Regions from separate parts of the Pseudarthrobacter sp. LT1 genome, predicted to be linked through region 3. Evidence: riboswitches for the same ligand, from Rfam matches in the RefSeq annotation. Region 3 holds a riboswitch; each other region holds the start of a gene.
What was found. A riboswitch is a leader RNA that binds a small molecule or an ion and turns the genes downstream of it on or off. The one in region 3 is predicted to bind cyclic di-AMP.
Positions count from the first base shown of each region.

Region 1 (3,266 bases), 1.8 Mb from region 3:
GCAAGTTGGGCCTGGGCGGCGTCGATGAAAGCGGCGCCGCCGGGGCCCTGGTGGATGATGTCCTCGACATCCTGAAGGACGGACCCGTGGACTACACCTTGTTCTTCCGCAACCTGGGCAAAGCGGCCCGCGGGGACCTCCGTCCCGTGCGCGGCATGGTCCTTGACCTGGCCGCCCTCGATGCCTGGCTGGAGCGGTGGCAGGCGCTGCAGCCTGACGCGGAGCTGATGGACAGCGTGAACCCGGCCTACATTCCGCGGAACCACCTTGTGGAGGAGGCGCTGTCCGCTGCCACCGGCGGAAACCTCGCTCCGCTGCAGCAGCTGCTGGAGGCGGTCAGTGAACCCTTCACCGAGCGGCCCGGGCTGGAACGTTACCTGCAGGGGGCGCCCGACGACTTCGGCAGCTACATGACCTTCTGCGGGACCTGACCGAGGCGGCCCGCGGGGTAAAACGACAGGAGGGTGGCAGCCGGTATTCCCGGCTGCCACCCTCCTGCTTCGTCCGGCGCCGCCAACGGCGCCGGACAGTGCGAAGACTAGGCTACGCGCACAGCGGAGTAGCCGCCGAGCCAGCTGATGGAGTGCACCTGCGTGTCGAAGCCGTTGACGCCGCCGCTGACAACCTGGCCGTTGCCTGCGTAAACGCCCACGTGGCCGGAGGTGATGATCAGGTCACCGGGGGCGGGAGCGCCTACGACGGTGCCGTACTGGAAGAACTGGGTGGGGGCCAGATCGCCCACGGACTTGCCGACGGAGCGCAGAGCCTTCTCGACCATGGCGGTGCAATCCTGCTTGAAGCCCAGCTGGCTGTAGGCCGAGGCGAGGATCGCAGCGCCGGTGCCCGTGCCGGTGGTGGATGCCACCGGGGTGGCCGAGGCGTAGGACATGTTCATGCCGGTGTTCGCCGGTGCGGTGGCGGCTGCGGCCTGCACGGGTGCTGCTGCAGGGGCGGGCGCCGGGGCGGCGGTGTAGCCTGCGCCGGGAATCTGGATCTGGTCGCCCGGGTAGATGACCGAGGACAGTCCCAGGCCGTTGGCGGACAGCACGCCGTTGAGGCTGACGCCGTAGGCTGCTGCAATGGCGCCGAGGGTGTCGCCGGAAACGACCGTGTGGACGTTCCCTGCTGCTGCGGCGGGGGCTGCGGCCGGGGCGGCAGGAGCCGAGGTGGCCTGGACGCTGGTCTGCTCAGTGGTGTCCGGGGCGGATACACCTGCATGGGCCGGGGCGCCGACTCCGAAGGCAATGCCGGATGCCGCAGCAACGGCGAGCGCGGGACGGCCCAGGGAGCGGGCCTGGGACTTGGCTGTTACTGCGAGGCCCTCGAGCACAATGGAGCGGGCCGGGGTCGCGCGGTGACGGGCAGTGGTTGAAATTTTTGACACGGTTGATCGCCTCTCCCATGCCTGCGGGGTGAGCTGTCGGGTTCGGGCTGGAGATACCCGGCCGGAAGCAACCCCGCGATGTGCGGAGGCGCTATCGACTTAACCCCAAGGCCACAAGTGGCCGCGGAAACTTGGTTCCCCCGTCCCTGCCAACTGGAGCGGTTGAATCCCATGATCAGCGGCAGGGCTCGGCATGCTGACGGGAATGTCCCGTCTGAGAGGGACACCAAAAGACCATAACCCACGTGCGGCGTGATTGTCACATTTGGATAACATACGAGGTTGTTCTCTCGCATTGGGCAAACGTCTGGACATACACCGCGAGCCAGGGCCTGACCTCAGGTGATACTTTGCCCGTGAAGCACGGTAACAATGTGGAAACAGGCCCCTGCCCTGCGCCCAATCCCGACGGTAAGCTTCGGGACCATGCGCCCGTTCGTGACCTTGGGGAGGCTCCCCCTTGACGGGGGCCTCATGGCGGTTGCCCTGGCCACCCTGGTCAGCAATGCTGCGGCCGCCGAAAAGACGGCCACCGCGCTCACCGCACAGGAAAAGGCCGCCAAGGGCGAGCGGGAACGCCTGTCCGGGGAAGCGAAAGCAAAACTGGACGCCGCACGTTCTGCCCAGGCTTCGCTGGCCGGGCAGGTCGCGGAGGAGCAGCGGCACGGCACTGAGCTGACCGCCCAGCTCGCCACGCTGAAAGGTACGACGGCGGCCATGGAGGGTGGGTACCGGCAGGGCTGGGCTGCACTGGCTGCCTATGAGGCGGCCCAGGCGGCCAAGCGCGCCGCCGCTGAGGAGCAGGCCCGCGGACAGGCGGAGGCCGCAGCCAAGGGTGCCGCAGCGGCAGCCCGGCAGCCCCAGGAGCCCGCACCCCGTGCCGACCCTGCCCAGGCCAATCCGGCCCAACCCGGTCCGGCCCCCGGCGCGGTCAATGATCCCGCCGGGGCGAAAAGCTACGCGTCCGGACGCCTGCCCGCCTACGGGTGGGGCCAGGGCCAGTTCCTGTGCCTGGCCCAGCTGTGGACCAAGGAGTCCAACTGGTTGACCACCGCCACCAACGCCTACTCCGGAGCCTATGGAATTCCCCAGGCCCTGCCCCCGGGGAAGTACGCCAGCGCCGGCGGCGACTGGCTCACCAGCTATCGCACCCAGATCGAATGGGGCCTGGGCTACATCCGTGACCGCTACGGTTCACCGTGCGCGGCCTGGAACCACTCCGTAACCCTGAACTGGTACTGACTGACGCGTTAGGCTGTCTCCATGCCAGATTTCGAACGGTTCCGTGCGCTGCTCGAAGAGGAGCGGGCGCGGCGCCTGGCACTGTTGCCGGCGCTGCGGGCGGACATCGAGGCAGCAAACTCGGCGCGCCAGGGTTCCAATGTCGACGACGAGCACGATCCCGAGGGTGCCACCATCGCCTTCGAACTCTCACAGGCCTCTGCGCTCCTGAAACAGAGTTCGGCGGGCCTGGACCAGATTGAAGCGGCGCTTGCCCGGCTGGCGGCGGGGACCTATGGAACCTGCGCCGTATGCGGGGAGCCCATCGCCGAGGGCAGGCTGGAAGCCCGCCCGTGGACCCCGTACTGCATCCACCACGCGGCGTCCGGGCGCGGGCGATGACCGGTACGGCGGACGTTGTGTCCGCGGCGGCGGATTTCGTGGACCGGACCCTGCAGAACGAGGGCGCCTGGTACCGGGCGGACGACGTCGGGGCACGGCTGGGCGGGGTGCTTGCCTCTTATGGTTCCTCTGTGGGGGCCGTTCGCGGGACCGTGCGCGATGCGCTGCGGAAGTTCAAGGACCTGGACCATGACGGCACGGTCATGCTGGCCTCCGCCCTGTGGGGCCAGCCGCGGCCCGGTTCCCGGCCGGTGTTCGA
Region 1 covers NZ_CP141830.1:2,584,179-2,587,444, reverse strand. The annotation lists gene VIK36_RS12145 (protein adenylyltransferase SelO) at 1-431, shown strand, start outside; gene VIK36_RS12140 (C40 family peptidase) at 539-1,384, opposite strand; cyclic di-AMP (ydaO/yuaA leader) riboswitch at 1,388-1,558, opposite strand; gene VIK36_RS12135 (hypothetical protein) at 1,811-2,626, shown strand; gene VIK36_RS12130 (TraR/DksA family transcriptional regulator) at 2,648-3,007, shown strand; gene VIK36_RS12125 (DNA alkylation repair protein) at 3,004-3,266, shown strand, end outside.
Region 1: it holds a riboswitch for cyclic di-AMP, as region 3 does, so the genes downstream of both, VIK36_RS12140 (C40 family peptidase) here and VIK36_RS03610 (hypothetical protein) in region 3, are expected to answer to the same signal.

Region 2 (3,266 bases), 820 kb from region 3:
TCCCGTAAGGCCGCCCATGGAGCGGGCAAAGGCCGAAAGTTCTTCCCGCGGGGCCAGTTCGTACACGGTATCGCAGCGGTTCCTGATTTCTGCCGGAACCGGAACAGGACCCGAGAAGGTCAGCAGCGTGACGGCAACGTCAGGGGGGAGGTGCAGGATCACTTCGTACGGGATCATCGAGCTTCCATCCCCCAGTTCCGGATCCCGGTTGGGCACGCTTTCCGTCACGTACAGGAGCTTCATTGCAAGAGTGTACTGGATCACATAGTCCCCGGAGGGTTGCTTTAGGCAACCTTGAGGGAAGCCGAAAAAGGGCGACGGCGGGAGGTTCCGCCGTCGCCCTTCTTACCTGGGTGCGTGGCCTGCTACTGCCAGGCGCGCACGTAGTCCACCATCATCTGGGACGGTGCGCCGTAGGCCGGGTTCGTGGAGGAGGCGCCAACATTCAGCACGATGTACTGCGGGGCATTTCCGTCGTCGGTGGGGTAGGACTTGACCTTTACGCCGTCGAAGTACACGTCCGAGGTGTTTGGCATCCGGTGCAGGCCAAAGGTGTGGTACTCGTTGGCCCAGTTGCCGCCCACGCCGCCCTGGTTGTGGGAGCCGGAACCGGAGTGGTAGTTCACGGTCATCCTGGCCTGCAGCACCTCGGCGATGTCATTCTCGCCGGTGGCCGGCCACGACTGTCCGGTGGTCCAGAAGGCAGGCCAGTTGTAGAGGCCGTTGGCGTTGCCCGGGAACTTGATCCTGGCCTCGACGTAGCCGGTGGTGAACTGGAAGCCGGTCCCCGCCCCGCCCCTCGGGTTGGTGGATACCAGTCCGCCGGAGGTGGATGAGCTGAGGCCCAGGGCCAGGTTGCCGTTGGCCACGGAGACGTTCGCCGGGCTGGTGGAGACCTTGTTCATGGTTCCGCAGCCGGGGGAGAACCAGCAGCCGGACCACTTCGCGGCGTCCAGTCCGGCCCCGTTGAACTCGTCGGCGAAGGTCATGGTCCAGTTCCCGGGGACCCCGGCGGGCGCAGGCGTCCCGCTGCTTGCCAGCTGTGCCGCTGCCGGCGCCACTGCGATCGGGGATTCGGAGGGAGGGGCAGGCGCGGCGGGTGCCGGCACTGCCGCGGGGGCAGGTGCCGGTGCCTCTGCCGGGGAAGGAGCGGCGGCAGGAGCGGCCTCGACTGCGGGGACGGGCGTTGGAGCGGGAACCGGAACGTCCGGAGTTTGGCTGGGTACGGCGCTGCCGGCATCCTCGGCACTTGCCACCCGCGCCACATCCGCGGTTCCGTCACCGTGGGTCAGGCCCAGGCCCAGGGAACCTAGGCCGAGGAGTGCTGCGGCAAGACCGGCGGCAAGAGGCCAGCGACGGCGCGCCTGGGCTGGAGCACCGGACCGGGAGGCCGGGGATGTCCCGGCAGGATCTATCTCATTTTGATAACGGTGCGCTGGGTTGGCGCTGCCTTTGCGGGGTGCGGGCATGGAAAAGCTACCTCTCATCGCCTGCGGAGTTAGCTGTCGGGTTCGGATGAGGGCATCCGGCCGCGGGTTGCGGCTTCACCCCAAGGGCGGGCACGTGGCCTCGCCCGGGACGCTCGGGTCCCCCGCCTCTGCCTGGTATCTGGTGTTAATCACGGACGCGGCAGAGTTGGGCGGCATCCGGGACTGGAGCCGGCTGGGGGCGGCCCCCGGACGACCGTACACGAAAGGGCTCCAAGAATCACAATTAGGTAACGGACCTCACTGCGTTGGCGTGGCGCTGCCCGGTCGGCGAAAGTGCATTGGTAACGGACGCCGCTGGCTGCAGGTTTTCCACATGGCTGAACCTCCGGCTGCTGCCCACCTCCAGCGGGGCTAGCCTTGGGTCAAGCGCGAATCGCCTATCGGGTCCAAATGCACTAGGATATTGAAGTCTGTGCTGCGTCCTGCCTCCGTTCCGGCGGCAAGGCATTGCACGGAATCGCAAATGAACCTCCTGTTACGGAAATGCCGTAACCGCTTAGCCCAAAGGAGGTGGGTTCACATATGCGTCCTTACGAATTGATGGTAATCATCGACCCCGAGGTCGAAGAGCGTACCGTTGAGCCGTCGCTTCAGAAGTTCCTGAACGTCATCACCAACGATGGTGGAACCATCGAAAAGGTTGACATCTGGGGCCGTCGCCGTCTGGCTTACGACATCAAGAAGAAGTCCGAAGGTATCTACGCCGTGGTGAACTTCACCGCCAAGCCGGAGACCGCCAAGGAACTTGACCGCCAGCTGTCTCTTAACGAGACCATCATGCGCACCAAGATCACCCGCCCCGAAGAGCAGAAGGTTGTTGCTGAGTAATTCAGCACCGTCTTCATTCTTTACCCCGCAGGAAACGCACTCTTCACCCAGGATCGAACAAGGAGGCAGTAGATGGCAGGCGAGACCACCATTACGGTCATCGGTAACCTCACCAATGACCCGGAATTGCGGTTCACACCGTCAGGTTCGGCAGTAGCGAACTTCACCATCGCTTCCACCCCCCGCACCTTTGATCGCCAGTCCAACGAGTGGAAGGACGGGGAAACCCTGTTTCTCCGCGCTGCCGTATGGCGTGAAGCAGCCGAGAACGTCGCCGAATCCCTGACCAAGGGCATGCGCGTGATCGTGACCGGCCGCCTGAAGAGCCGTTCCTACGAAACAAAAGAAGGCGAAAAGCGCACCGTTATCGAGCTTGAGGTCGATGAAATCGGCCCCAGCCTGCGCTACGCCAATGCCAAGGTCAACCGCACCCAGCGCTCCGGCGGACAGGGTGGCGGCGGCTTCGGCGGCGGCAACAGCGGCGGTGGCTTCGGAGGCGGCAACTCTGGTGGAAACCAGGGTGGCAACTCCGGTGGAGGCTGGGGCGGCGGCAACCAGCAGGCTGCACAGGACGATCCCTGGGCTACGCCCGGTGTATCCAACGCAGGCGGCTGGGGCAACGGCCCCGATTCCGAACCTCCCTTCTAAAACCCAAATATCGGCCCGGCTCCGGGACTGCCCGGGTGCGCCACGCACCCAAGGCACTGCCGCCGTCGGACCACCACCATCCCGTGGATCAACATCCACGGGCTCCCTAGAATAGGAGCTCCACGATGGCTAAGGCTGAACTCCGTAAGCCCAAACCAAAGTCCAACCCCTTGAAGGCCGCTGACATCACTGTCATCGACTACAAGGACGTAGCATTGCTGCGCAAGTTCATCTCCGACCGCGGCAAGATCCGCGCCCGTCGCGTCACTGGCGTCACGGTGCAGGAACAGCGCAAGATCG
Region 2 covers NZ_CP141830.1:4,568,595-4,571,860, reverse strand. The annotation lists gene VIK36_RS21475 (glycosyltransferase family 4 protein) at 1-243, opposite strand, end outside; gene VIK36_RS21470 (glycoside hydrolase family 16 protein) at 366-1,469, opposite strand; cyclic di-AMP (ydaO/yuaA leader) riboswitch at 1,473-1,624, opposite strand; gene rpsF (30S ribosomal protein S6) at 2,013-2,318, shown strand; gene VIK36_RS21460 (single-stranded DNA-binding protein) at 2,391-2,966, shown strand; gene rpsR (30S ribosomal protein S18) at 3,092-3,266, shown strand, end outside.
Region 2: it holds a riboswitch for cyclic di-AMP, as region 3 does, so the genes downstream of both, VIK36_RS21470 (glycoside hydrolase family 16 protein) here and VIK36_RS03610 (hypothetical protein) in region 3, are expected to answer to the same signal.

Region 3 (3,266 bases):
CCGCCTGTACGGCATCGCAGGGTAGTTTTCACCCTTTTTTGAAGCCGTCCCCGCGGTTAGCCTGTGCGGATGGACTGGAAACTGGAACTTGTCTATGTCCCCGTGTCCGACGTTGACCGGGCCAAGGATTTCTACGTCAACAAGGTGGGCTTCAACGCCGACTACGACGAGCGGCCTTCGGACGACATCCGCTTTGTGCAGTTGACCCCGCCCGGGTCGGCCTGCTCCATCTGCATGGGCGAGGGGCTCCTGGACGCCCCACCCGGCACGGGAACCACGCTCCAGATGGTGGTGGACGACATCCAGGCAGCGCACGACCACCTGAGGAACAATGGTGTGGACGTCAGTGACATCGAAGTGCTGCCCTGGGGCCACTTTGTCTACTTCGCCGATCCTGATGGCAACAAGTGGTCCGTCCAGTACATCCCGTGGCGGAACGCCGGGCCGGACGCAACCCCAAGCACCGCGGCCCAAAGCACCGCAACCCCAAGCACCGCACCATGAGGCACTGCAGCTGAAGCACCTTGAGGGTTAAGGCAGCCTGGGATTAAAGCACCACGGCCCGCATCCCTATGGATGCGGGCCGTCGATGACGCTGCAATTCCCTGCTGTGGCCCTGCCCAAGGCGTACGACGGCGGGGAGCCGGCACGCGCCGTCGGCCGCGGTCAATGCAGGGGAGGCTCCGCGGAAGGTGGTCCTTCGGCGCGCAGCCGCAGGGGAGCGGTGGCTAGTACCAGTTGTGCGCCAGGTGGAAGTTGAGCGCACCGCACGGGGAGGCATAGCTGAGCTTGATGTAGTTCAGGCCCCAGTTGATCTGCGTGCGGTAATTGGTGAGGTAGTCGGCGCCGGAGCTGGCCATCTTCTCAGCAGGGAGGGACTGGACGATTCCGTACGCACCGCTGCTGGGATTAGTGGCCGTAGTGGTCCAGTCCGATTCCTTGGTCCACAGCGTCTGGAGGCACTGCATCTGGTCCGGACCCCATCCGTACGTGGCCAACTGGCTGGCGGCGTAGGCCTGGGCGCCGGCGGGGTCATTGACCGCGACGACGGGTGCCGGCTCCGGAGCCGGGGCGGGCTCGGGTGCGGGTACAGGTGCAGGGGCCGGCGCGGGGGCGGCGGGTGCCGGGGCCGCGGGAGCGGGCTCCGCCGCCTGTGGAGCCACTGCGATTGCAGCGGGAGCGGGGCTCGCCGCCGGGTTGGAACGGATCTCACTCTTCTCGATGCTCATTTGGGCATCGGACGCTGCCTGAGTTGCCTGGGTTGATGACACCGGGGCCATGCTGCTGGTGGCCTGGCCGGCTGCGCCGACCCCAACCAGCACCGCGCAGGATACTGCGAGGATTCCGGCCCGGCGGCCCAGGGTGGTTTTCTTTGCCTGCTGCGTGGCCTTATGTTTAGCCTTGGCATGCAGGCGTGCTTCTGCCGTGTTTTTGAACATGATTGATCGCCTCTCACACCTGCGGAGTTAGCTGTCGGGTTCGGATGAGGGCATCCGGCCGTACGGGAAAATCACGTACTGGCTTAACCCCAAGGGCATTCATTGCCCGGGACGGTGGGTCCCCCGCCTCTGCCGTTGCTCAATCGGAAATCCGGGGAAGCGGCAGAGCTTGGCGTCAACCCGGGATATGCGGCCCGAACGGGGACCGCACCCAGTCGACGGTACAGGAAGATCAAGTGAAAGTCACATTTAGGTAACGGAAGTCACGGCCGGCAGCGCGTCGAGTTGCCTGGCTGCGACGGGGAGTATCCGGGTGGGGACCTGCCCGGCCGGGCATCATGCAGCCCCGCCGGGTGGGTACCTGCCGTGCCGGGCACCATGCAGCCCCGGCACTCGCGTGCCAAGCCATCATGCAGCCCGGGCCCGGGCGTCCTCCGCTAGTGGCCGGTCAGTTCGTAGACCGTAGTGTCGCCAATGCTCTGCGACGTGAAATTGGCTGCCACCCACTCCGCGATCCGGGTGGCAGCGTCGGAACCGCTGTTGGAGCGCATGGCTCCGCCGCCGATGAAGTAATGGATCTCTCCCAGGGCTACCAGGTCCTGGAACTGCGCCAACGTGGGGGAGGGGTCGGTACCGTTGAAGCCGCCCACCGCCATGACCGGCAGCTCCGTTGCCAGTTGGTAACCTGCGGCGTTGTTGGAGCCCACCACGGCCGCGGCCCAGGTGTAACTCGAGGCGCTGCTCTTGAGCGCGGCGACCAGATCAGCCGACGGCGTGGGCGCACCCAGGAGGCCGCCCGCGCCACCCCCGCGGCCGCCGGCGAAGCCCGTGCCGCCCTGGGCATTCGGCTGCCGGAAGCCCTGCCCCGTATTGCCCTGTGCCGTACTGCCCGGGTTTGTGTTGCCCTGCCCCGCAATACCTGTAGGGCCGGTGCTGTTCGCGCCGGAGCCGTTCCGGCTGTTCCGGACGCCGGCGGGGGCACCGCCTGGCCCTGCGCCGAATCCGGAAATGGGGCCGGCACTGACAATTGCCCCACTGTGCGCTGTGGACGCGGTGGAGATGGAGAAGGCCAGCGGCCCGGCGAGCGTTGCAGCGATGGCCAGCGCCGCCGTCGTCCGCTGCACCGAACGCATGCCCAGGAACTGGCTGAAGCCCGCGCCTGCTGCCCCGGCCAGCCCGCCTGCAAGGACCACCCACCGCAGCCACGGACCGTAGGCCGAGGTGGTGCCCAGCAGGAAGAACGCCGTCAGGGCTGCCGCGGCCACTGCAGCCGCGAGCCCGATTGCGGCGGCCGCCTGCTGCCTGCGCTGCCACAGCAGACCTGCACCCAGGCCGGTCAGCCCGGCGATGCCCGGCGCCAGCGCCACCGCGTAGTAGGGGTGGATGATGCCTGCCATGAAGCTGAACACCAGGCCGGTCACCAGCACCCAGGAGCCCCAGACCAGCACGGACGCCCGCACCGGATCCGTCCGCGATGCACGCCTGCCGACCCACAGCAGGCCGGCCGCAAGGATCAGGGCGGAGGGCAGCAGCCAGGCGATCTGGCCACCGAACTCATTGTTGAACATCCGGAACAGGCCGGGAACGCCCCAGCCGTTGCCGCCACCCACGCTGCCCGTTTCGTCGCCCGTCAGCCGGCCCAGTCCGTTGTAGCCAAGGGTCAGCTCCAGGATGGAGTTGTCCTGCGAACCGCCAATGTAGGGCCGCATGTTGGCCGGCGTCAGCTGCACGGCCACGAGCCACCAGCCCGCGGAAACCACCATCGCCGCCCCCGCCGCGGCCAGCCGCAGCACGCGCCGGCCCAGCCTGCCCGGCCCCGCAACCGTG
Region 3 covers NZ_CP141830.1:741,929-745,194, forward strand. The annotation lists gene upp (uracil phosphoribosyltransferase) at 1-25, shown strand, start outside; gene VIK36_RS03605 (glyoxalase superfamily protein) at 70-504, shown strand; gene VIK36_RS03610 (hypothetical protein) at 729-1,439, opposite strand; cyclic di-AMP (ydaO/yuaA leader) riboswitch at 1,445-1,606, opposite strand; gene VIK36_RS03615 (glycosyltransferase family 39 protein) at 1,877-3,266, opposite strand, start outside.